One region of the Alteromonas sp. DY56-G5 genome, then DNA from elsewhere that is predicted to be linked to it. Evidence: predicted binding sites of a transcription regulator. Region 1 holds the regulator's gene; the other holds the start of a gene.

Region 1 (5,587 bases):
AGAAAACGTGCGGCCAAGCTTTTCGCGATTGATCTTGATCGCTTGCAAGTTGAGCTTTCAATGTACGACTGCAACGACGCGTTACGCGAAAAAGTCGGCGACGCCAACGAGCCATACCGCGCCCTTCTTCGTCCACTTGTGGACAAGTTCATCGCAACCCGCGATGGCATTAGCGACTACTTAGCAGGTAAAAACCCAGATACTTCAAACTGGGTTGAAAGTGATGATGAGCTAATTGAACCACTGATGCTTTGCTACCAGTCACTGTTAGACTGCGGAATGCAAGTTGTAGCAAACGGTCTGCTGCTAGACACTATTCGTCGTGCTCGTGTATTTGGCATTCACCTTCTGCGCCTTGACGTGCGTCAGGACTCTGAACGTCATGCAGACGTTTTCAGCGAACTAACACGCTACCTAGGTCTTGGTGATTATGCTCAGTGGAGCGAAGCCGACAAGCAAGCGTTCTTATTGCGCGAGCTTGGCTCAAAACGCCCGCTATTCCCTGCTCAATGGGATGCGTCTGATGACGTGAAAGAAGTGCTTGATACCTGTAAGGTAATTGCGAAGCACAGCAAACACGGTTTTGGTATCTATATTATCTCTATGGCCAGTGAGCCATCGGACGTTATGGCCGTTCAGCTGCTACTTCAAGAAAGTGGTGTAGATTGGCCAATGCCAGTGGCGCCATTGTTCGAGACGCTAGACGATTTGAACAACTCGCCTGACGTAATGCGCAAACTTCTGTCTATCGACTGGTATCGCGGTTACGTTAAAGGTCGTCAATTCGTTATGATTGGTTATTCAGATTCAGCCAAAGACGCAGGTGCACTTGCTGCGGGCTGGGCTCAATACCAATCACAAGAAGCCTTGGTTGCGATTGCTGATGAGTTTGACGTAAGCCTGACGCTATTCCACGGCCGTGGCGGTACAATTGGTCGTGGTGGCTTGCCAGCACATGCTGCCATTTACTCTCAGCCTCCTGGCTCGCTAGACGGCGGCTTCCGCGTAACTGAGCAAGGCGAAACTATTCGCTATAAATTCGGTATGCCTAAGCTGGCTAAACGCAGCCTAGGTATTTACGCCAGCGCCATAATTGAAGCCATGTTATTCCCGCCTCCGGCACCAAAAGAAGAATGGCGAGAGCTTATAACTGCAATGGCAGCCCAAGGTCGCGATAACTACCGTGCAACCGTGCGTCACGATAAAGAGTTCGTACCTTACTTCCGTGTTGCAACGCCAGAGCAAGAGTTAGGCAAACTCCCACTAGGTAGTCGTCCAGCGAAGCGTAAGCCACAAGGTGGTATTGAGAGCCTACGTGCGATTCCATGGATATTTGCCTGGGCACAAACCCGTTTGGTACTGCCAAGCTGGTTAGGCGTTATGCGCGCTATCGATAGCGTGAAGACACCGGAAAATGAAAAAGTGGTTAACGAGATGTTCAGCGAATGGCCGTTCTATCGTTCACGTCTTTCAATGCTGGACATGGTGTTCCATAAAGCCGATCCGCGAATCAGCGAAGCTTATGATGAGCGCTTGGTACCCAAAGAGCTTAAACACTTTGGTGAAGCATTGCGTAGCGAGCTTAAAGAAAGCATCTCGTCGCTGTTGGCTATAACCGGTGACGGCGACATCATGAAGAACGACCCGCAGGGTAAAGAGTCTATGGAGATCCGTGCAGGATATCTTCAGCCCCTTCACTACCTGCAAATTGAGCTTCTGGATCGTATTCGTAAAGCCGGTGACGATGCACAAAACACTAGCCTAGAGCGTGCCATGATGGTTACCATCGCGGGTATTGCAATTGGTATGCGTAATACAGGCTAGAGCCCAATGAACGCGTAACGTTATAATGAAAAGCCTGCTCATTGAGCAGGCTTTTTTTGTAATGTCTTAAATGCAAAAAAGGCTGGGTACGTAAGAACGTATCCAGCCTTTTCTAGCAGATGCTAGTACATCCGCTTCAGGCGTTACTAGCCGTTTACGAAGTCTACGCCTAGCTTGATGTCGCCACGTAGGCCTTCAAGCATGTCGTTTTTCGCTTTTTCTTCAAATGCGCTTAGCTCGCCGTATGGCAAGATTTCTTCAACACCGTTTGCGCCTAGGCGAACTGGATGTGCAAAGAATGCTGCGTCGTCGCTGTCGTCAGTTTGTACATAAGTGTACTCAACAACGTTCTCACCTTGCATTGCTGCAACTAGAGATAGACAGAAGCGTGCCGCTGCTTGACCCATTGATAGGGTTGCAGAACCGCCGCCCGCTTTAGCTTCAACAACTTCAGTACCCGCGTTTTGGATACGAGTAGTTAGGCTAGCAACTTCTTCGTCTGTGAACTCTACGCCTTCAACTTGTGAAAGTAGAGGAAGGATAGTTGTACCAGAGTGACCACCGATTACCGGTACGTGCACAGAAGATACGTCTACACCTTTAAGTTCAGCAACAAACGTTTCAGCACGGATAACGTCTAGTGTCGTTACACCGAAAAGCTTATTCTTGTCGTAAACGCCTTTTGCTTTAAGCGTTTCAGCTGCAATAGCAACAGTAGTGTTAACTGGGTTAGTGATGATACCAACACACGCGTTCGGGCAGTTATCAGCTACACCTTCGATTAGGTTTTTAACAATGCCGGCGTTGATGTTGAATAGATCAGAGCGATCCATACCTGGCTTACGAGGCATACCCGCTGGAATTAGAACAACGTCTGCTCCAGTTAGTGCATCAGCTAGGTCATCTTTACCGTGACCGGTTACTTTTACCGCAGTGGGGATGTGGCTCAAATCAACGGCAACACCAGGAACAACTGGCGCTACGTCGTAAAGCGCTAAATCTGAACCTGCTGGCAATTGTGTTTTCAACAACAAAGACAGCGCCTGACCAATACCACCGGCAGCACCTAACACGGCTACTTTCATACCATTTCTCCTATGGGATTACTTCACGTATTTAAACGGAACGTCACACTAATGCAACGCGGGGGAAAACTCAATCACCGGATCGTCTTATTAACGTTATTTATGGCGATTTTATCTCGATATTCATTATCATGAATGATTATGCAAAGAAATTGCGCAAAGTCTACCTGTACGGCACAATATACGCATACTAAATATAATTCCTAACGATAACCCTCAAAAAAGAAAAGAGCGCTAATGGCAAACGCAAAACAAGAGCTACTCATCAAAGCTTTTAAAGAAATTCTTAAAGCAGAAAGTTACGGTTCACAGGGTGAAATTGTTGATGCATTAAAAGCACAAGGCTTCGACAATATCAGCCAGTCTAAAATCTCTAGAATGCTAAGCAAATTCGGCGCGGTACGCACGCGAAATGCCCGAGGTGACATGGTGTATTGCTTGCCTCCAGAGCTAGGTATGCCTACGGCTAAAAGCCCTCTTAAACAGCTAGTACTGGATATCGTTCACAACAACGTAATGGTAATCATTAGAACCAGCCCTGGTGCTGCACAGCTTATTGCTCGTCTACTTGATTCATTGAGTAAAAAAGATGGCGTATTAGGGACGATTGCGGGTGATGACACGATTTTTATTGCCCCTGCTGACGTGACAAGAATTGAAGAATTAAGACAACGCGTTGAAGATTTATTTGAAAACGTTTAGCCATGGCTCCAAAAGCTGACAATCAAAAAATAAGAAACCGCATACAAGATGCGGTTTCTGACTCGGTAATTAACTGAAGCTTTCCTAAGATAAAAGCTTAATTAGCGCATCTGCTGCGGGGCGTGACGATGGTGGATTCTGTCCCGTTACCAACAAGCCATCAGTACACACTTTTACGGCGAAATCGTCGGCACTTTCATATTTTCCACCCTTTTTGACTAGCTCATCTTCAACTAAGTAAGGCACTACGTCAGTGAGTTCCATTGCCGCTTCTTCGCTGTTTGAAAATCCAGTTACCTGTTTACCATCAACTAAGTACTTGCCATCTGGAGTTTTAACGTCCTTAAGCACGATTGGAGCGTGGCACACTGCACCAACAGGCTTATTCGCTGCAATTGTGTCTTCGATTAACTTAATCGAGTGCGCGTTGTCAGAAAGGTCCCACAAAGGGCCGTGACCGCCCGGGTAAAATACGGCGTCAAATTCTTCAGCACGCACATCTTCAAGCGGTATGGTCGACGCCATTGCACTTCGCGCCAGTTCATCTTTTGTATATCTTATTGCGTCGTCTGTCATCGCATCATCTGCAAGGCTATTTGGGTCGATAGGTACTTGGCCTCCCATTGGCGACGCAAGGGTAATCGTATAGTCTTGATCTTTAAATGCGTAATATGGCGCTGCGAACTCTTCTAACCACATGCCTGTTTTCTTACCCGTATCACCCATTATTTCATGAGACGTCATTACCATTAGCATACGTTTTGTCATAAGCCCTCCTTGCGAGCATTTAAAAAATTTTCTCGTCAGTTAATTCGTGTAGTGGAGGGACTTAGATCATAAGCAAAGGCTATGCGCGGTAAGTAACAGGTGTGTGAGATAAATCGCAGACATAAAAAAGTGCCACTTCCTGTTAAGGAGAGTGGCACCTAACACTACAACTTTTTTAAACTAAGTAATTAGAAGTCGTATTTAATACCGAACTGAACTTGCCATACTGATTGGTCAAGCACTTCTAGGTTTTTAATACGTGAATCACTGTTCAAGTCAAAATATTCATATTGACCATCTACGATATTTGCAGAAACTACAGCACGCTCATATTCATAGCGAGTACGCTCGATGCGGCCCCAATCGTCATTCAGTAGGTTACCGAAGTTTTCTATATCAAAGAAAACCGTCAACTTATGCTCAGGGTAAAGCGCTGGTAGTTCTTGTTGAATACGCACATCAATGATTGTTGACCAGCGAGAGTTGTCGCCATTACGTTCAGCAATTCCACCCTTGTACTGAGCTAGCTCTGAACTATTAATATAGTCGATGAACTCTTGCTGAGCTGCTAGGTCACCACCAAATGAAGTTGCTGCAAACAATGGATCATTGATGCCATCTGGAACGTAAAGCAGGTGTCCTGCATCATCGTTACGGCTTTCACGCGCACAACGACCACCACCAACATCTAGCACACATGCGTTGTTTTCATCGAATGTGTAGCTATAAGGCTGGCCAGAGCGACGCTCGGCAAAGATTGAAACAGTCGTTTCATAGCCGTCAATTAACTCTTTCTTCCAATTGAAGCGCATTTTCCAAAGGTGCTCGGTCTGGAAGTTAGACGTGCCAGCTTGTGGTTGTTGACGATCATAAGCAGCAAAGTCGGAGTAGTTAGATGTCGCAGTTGAAGATGTACCATAGCCGATATCTTCTACGTCAGCATAAGTATAACTTGTAAAGAAGTCGAATGAGCCATAAGAGGTATCCCAAGCTTTTGAAGCAGACAAGGCGTATAATATTGAATCACCTTCATCAATTGAGCTTGTTACGATAGCTTCTGGACCTTCGCTACAGTCATAAACACCACGACCATCAGGCGCTGTACTAACTGGGTTTTCGCAGCGTTGATCATACCAGTAAGTAGCATTTTCAAGCTTGTTGTAAAGCACATCAGCAGAGAACAACCAACCTTCTAGTTCTTCCATCTC
Region 2 (5,587 bases), on a different contig from region 1:
GCTTAAGCCAAGCAATACGGTTTAGGTTGATAAGATCTTGCTGGAAATCATCGAAGCCCGCACCTTGAATGCGTGAGGTCACACCTTTAAAGCATAACTTCATCACTTCGTTGTTAATACCCACTGCTTCAAACAGTTTAGAGCTACGGTAGCTAGCAACAGTGCTAATACCCATTTTCGACATGATCTTGTACAAGCCTTTGTTGATACCCTTACGGTAGTTCAACGTGGCCTGCATAGGAGAAATATCTAGCTCGCCTTTTTCACAAAGCTGCTCAATAGTTTCATATGCTAGGAATGGGTAAACCGCAGTGGCACCTAAGCCAATCAACACCGCGAAATGGTGTGGATCGCGGGCACTTGCTGTCTCAACAACAACGTTAGCATCGCAGCGTAATGACTTTTCAACTAAGCGACGTTGTACCGCACCAACTGCCATCGCTGCAGGGATAACCAAGCGATTTTGTTTAATGTTTCTGTCAGACAGAATAACGAACGCAGCACGCTTGTTTTTAACCAGCATCTCGACTTCGTTACACACGCGCTCGATGGCTTTCTTCAAACCTTCTTGCGGCGCATATTGAAGCTCAACGACTTCTGAGTAGTAGTTGTCTGGGTTAAATTCGCGCAGTTGCTTAAGGTCGGTATACATTAGCACTGGCGAGTCAAACAATACGCGGTCAGCGTAACCTGAGGTTTCGCTAAATACGTTTTGCTCGCGGCCAATACAGGTTGCCAACGACATAACGTGGTTTTCACGTAGCGGGTCGATAGGCGGGTTAGTAACCTGTGCGAATTGCTGACGGAAATAGTCGTAAACCGTACGTTGGCGCGAGGACATAACCGCCATTGGCGTGTCATCACCCATTGAACCAACAGCTTCTTGACCGTCTTTCGCGAGTACTTTTACAACTTGTTGAATTTCTTCATAGCTGTAGGCGTGTAGCTTGTGGTACACCGCCATGGCATCGTCGTCAAACACGCGTTTACCAATTAATGACGCATCAAGCTTTTCAATTGGTGTAAGTCGACGAATATGCTTATCTAGCCACTCTTTATAAGGGTGACGTGCTTTTAAGTCTTCATCAATTTCAGTAGAGCGCCAGATTTTGCCTGTGTATGTGTCTACAGCAAGCATTTCACCTGGGCCTACACGGCCTTTTTCAATTACGTCAGCTTGCTCGTAATCCCAGATACCTACTTCTGAGGCTAGGGTAATGAAACCGTTCTTAGTAATAACGTAACGAGCAGGACGTAGACCATTTCTATCAAGGTTACAGGCAACGTGGCGACCGTTAGTCAAAACGATACCCGCTGGGCCGTCCCATGGTTCCATGTGCATAGAGTTAAACTCGTAAAATGCACGAAGATCATCGTCCATGGTCTTGTTGTTTTGATAGGCGGGTGGAACAAGTAACCGCATAGCACGGAATAAATCCATACCGCCGGCTAAGAATAGCTCCAGCATGTTATCCAGCGAGGATGAGTCTGATCCTTCAGTATTAACGAAAGGGGCTGCATCTTTAAGATCTGGAATAAGTGGCGTTGCGAATTTAGCAGCACGTGCCATGGCCCAGTCGCGGTTTCCTTTAATGGTGTTAATCTCACCGTTGTGCGCAAGGAAGCGGAAAGGCTGAGCAAGCGGCCAGCGTGGTAGTGTATTTGTTGAAAAGCGTTGGTGGAAAACGCAAATTGCGCTTTGCATACGCTCATCGGCAAGATCGTGATAAAAGGCAGGTAAGTCTTTTGGCATTACCAAGCCTTTGTAGATCGTTACCAAGCCTGACAAACAAGCTACGTAAAAATCGGGATCTTTCTCAAGACGTTTCTCAGCGCGGCGGCGGATCATATACAAACGACGCTCAAGGTCGCGTTTTCTCCAACCTGCTGGCGCGTTCACAAATACCTGTTCAATTTGTGGAACACCCGTTAGCGCTAATTCACCCAGTACTGAGTGGTCGACAGGCACTTCGCGCCAACCCACTACTGAAAGTGTTTCTTTTTCTAGTTCTTCATTAAGTACTTCACGCGCGGCTTGCGCAAGTACCGGGTCCTGACTTAAGAAAATCATGCCCACGCCGTATTTTTTGCTGAGTTTCCAGCCATTTTCTTCGGCGATTGCATGGAAGAACGCATCCGGTTTCTGTAGTAATAAACCACAGCCGTCACCGGTTTTCCCGTCGGCGGCGATACCGCCACGATGCTGCATACGGTCAAGACCGTGTATTGCAGTAGTTACCAATTCATGACTGGCTTCCCCATGAGTGTGAGCGATTAAGCCAAACCCACAGTTGTCCCGGGAATCATTGGGATTATATAAACTCATCTCTTAACTCCTTCAACCTTTTGACTGGGCAAGGTATGCGTTGCGTGTAGATGCGCCTAGGTTTGCGTATCACAACATTATTAGACGTCTTTTATGCCTGCGAGCGGTATTGCTCGCGGCGTGCGCCTTTCTTGTCGTTATTTTATTATTAGAGGATTCCAGTCGTTTCCGCATTTTTATGCATTATTGCGATGCGGGCCGTACAAAATACCCACATTAAAAACTAAAATCAAACGCTAAAAGTATAAGCTTTATAGTGAATTAGTATAAATATAATTAAATGTTTATTAATCAGTTGCTTACGTGTCGTCATTTATGTTTGTAACAAAAATGTTATCAGTATTGCAAAGTGAATAACTCACCCCTTATAAATGATATTACTTCTCATTTGCGTTTTATTAATGAATAAATATGCTTTGAAATTGATGTTTTATGTTGTCAGTAGCGGTTTGCGGTGTATTTTTATTAATTTGTAAAGCTATGGTTCCACTAATATAAGTAGTTTGCTATATTGGTTGAAAATTAACCACAGGTAAGGCTCGTGGTGCGCTGAAGGATGTTGATAGAGAGCCCTGTGTGGGAATTGAGTGTACGCTTATGTGAAAGGCGAAGAATAAAAATTCACTGTGGTGGCGTGCTGTTAAGACAATAAGGATTATTGTATGAATACACTACATGCTTCACCACTGCCTATATTTAGTATAGATGATCATATTCTAACTGGCGACAATATCACCTTCAGGCTTTCTCCTAATACATCTGGGCGTTTTCAATCTGGATCTCCCGATACTATTGTTATTCATTTTACCGCCGGTAGTAGCCTTTCATCTTCGGTGAATGTCTTGACCAATGCCGATAGCGGTGTGTCAGCTCATTTTGCCGTTGGACGCAATGGTGACATTGTTCAAATGCTTCCGACCGATAAAATAGCGTGGCACGCAGGAGAAAGTTATTACGAGGGGCGTAGTGGCTTGAATCAGTACTCTATCGGCATTGAATTAGACAATGCCGGCCAGCTTAAGGCTAGAGGAGACGGCACTTTTGAAAGTTGGTTTGGCGAAATTTTTGGCGAGAATGAAGTATTAGCTGCCCAGCACATTAACCAACAGTCTATGGGCTATTGGCACAAGTACACCGACGTACAAATTGTTAGGACGCTATCGCTGTGTAGCCACTATAACATCTCTACTATCGTCGGGCATGAAGAAATAGCGCCGTCACGAAAGGTCGATCCTGGCCCCGCTTTTCCCCTTCAAAGACTCAAAGCCGCTGTTTTGCAAAGTGATAGTGAAAGGTGGGCAACTGAGTCAAGTGATTCGAATTCACAGCGAGAGGCGCATGATCAAATTCAGCGGGATCTCGCTAGCCCTGTAAAGCGGGTGGCCAATGTAAGTGCCAATTCGCTGAATGTGAGAAAAGGGCCAGATGTTTCGTACCCAACTGTCGAGAACGGTTTGAATAAGGGCGAAGTGCTAAAAATACTGGAAAAGCGAGGGGAGTGGGCGAAAGTGTCTTACACGAAGGTAGGATGGGTGAATACCAAATACATTAATGAAATTACTGAAAAGTCGCCTTTCAAATCCTAATTCTGAGCAGGGCCACAGAGTTATGCTTTGACAAACCGCATTCCCGAAAAGAGGAAAGCCTGATAGGATAACCGCAAAATAAGCTTAAATTAGACGTACATGCATTCAGATTCACCAAACGATTCTTGGGCAATTCGCTTTGCCCAATTTGTTCAGCGTTTTGGCACTCTAAAGCTCAGCATATTGTTTGTTGTTCTTTCGCTTGTGTTTACGCTAGGGGGCTCATACGTAATTCGCGTGAGCATGGGAAGCCAGGTTCAGCCCGATGACTTCATCAGTGCTGTAGTACTGACCATGTTATCTGCGCCTTGGGTACTTTATTTCTTTAGTGAGTTAATCAAGCAATTAGAAAACTCACGTACCAACTTAAAGGAAGTGGTAAGCCAGTTGGAAAGTTTGCGTGAAGAAGATGTCTTTCTTAACCGCGAACTTCAAAGCAACATCAGACAGCTTAATCACGAGATAGAGCAGCGCAAGCAAGCACAAGAAGAGCGTGAGGCGCTGTTTAAAGACTTAGAAAAAGAAATTCAGGATAAATCAGAACAAGAAGCACAAGCACGCCGCTTATCAACCTTGTTACGTTCAATCATCGATGCCTCACCAGACTTAATATATTACCGAAATGAAGAAGGCAGGTTTGCTGGTTGTAACCGTATAGCGGAGCTTATGACGGGCAAAACCGAGCAAGAGCTGCTTGGCTTAACGCCAAAAGACGTATATGAGGAAGAGCTTGCCCGCCAAATTGTAGCGAGTGATCACGAAGTTCTAGAAACCAACGCCAGTATCACAGAAGAGCTGTGGCTTCGCTTTGCTGATGGACGTCGTCGTTACTTCGAAATGAAGCGTGTACCTTTCTTCGATAAAGACGGTAATCGCCTTGGCTTGTTGTCGTTCGGTCGAGACATGACTGAGCGTAAGCAAGCTGAAAATGCTGCTGCAAAAGCAAGTACCGACAAAACTCGCTTTATCGCAACCATAAGTCATGAGCTACGCACACCGCTAAACGGTATTGTGGGCTTAAGCCGTATGCTGCGTGATACGGAGTTGAGTGAAGAACAATTTAACTGGGTAAGTACGATATACGCCAGCGCTATAACATTAGGTAATATTTTTAACGATATTATCGACCTTGATAAGTTAGACAGAGATAAGCTTGAGCTGAGTCTAAAAACCATATCGTTGAAAGACTTTACCGAAGAACTTAGCAGCATTATTCGTTTACTTGCAGCCGACAAACAGCTAGAGCTTAAAACGACAATTAACGAGCCGCTTCCCCGTCTTGTTGAAATAGATGGTACGCGCCTTCGTCAGATATTATGGAACATCCTGTTTAACGCAGTGAAGTTCACACAAAAAGGTCACGTAAGTCTAACGGTTTCATCGACGAAACCTGATGGTGATAAGGCGTATGTAACATTTGTGATTGAAGACACGGGCGTAGGTATTCCTGAAAGCGAAATTGATAAGATTTTTGCCATGTACTATCAGGTTGATCACCCTGACCACCAATCGGCCACAGGTACCGGTATTGGATTGGCAATTTGTAAGCAAATGGTCGACTTGATGAAAGGTGAAATTCACGTTTCAAGTAAAGTGGGTAAAGGCACCCGTTTTGAAATTGTGTTGCCAGTTCAAATTTCTAATAGCCCGATGAAAGTCGCGCAGCTTCAAGTGA

What was found. The regulator ArgR, encoded in region 1, controls arginine synthesis, uptake and breakdown. The targets are predictions, from matches to a motif close to ANTGAATANNTATTCANT.
Region 2: the regulator ArgR is predicted to act here: its motif matches at 2,494-2,511, upstream of gltB (glutamate synthase large subunit).

What each region holds. Positions count from the first base shown of each region.
Region 1 covers NZ_JANHZQ010000014.1:59,876-65,462, reverse strand. The annotation lists gene ppc (phosphoenolpyruvate carboxylase) at 1-1,824, shown strand, start outside; gene mdh (malate dehydrogenase) at 1,971-2,909, opposite strand; gene argR (transcriptional regulator ArgR) at 3,147-3,611, shown strand; gene NO989_RS09265 (type 1 glutamine amidotransferase domain-containing protein) at 3,696-4,379, opposite strand; gene NO989_RS09260 (TonB-dependent receptor) at 4,568-5,587, opposite strand, start outside.
Region 2 covers NZ_JANHZQ010000011.1:32,247-37,833, reverse strand. The annotation lists gene gltB (glutamate synthase large subunit) at 1-2,326, opposite strand, end outside; gene NO989_RS07640 (N-acetylmuramoyl-L-alanine amidase) at 2,989-3,912, shown strand; gene arcB (aerobic respiration two-component sensor histidine kinase ArcB) at 4,012-5,587, shown strand, end outside.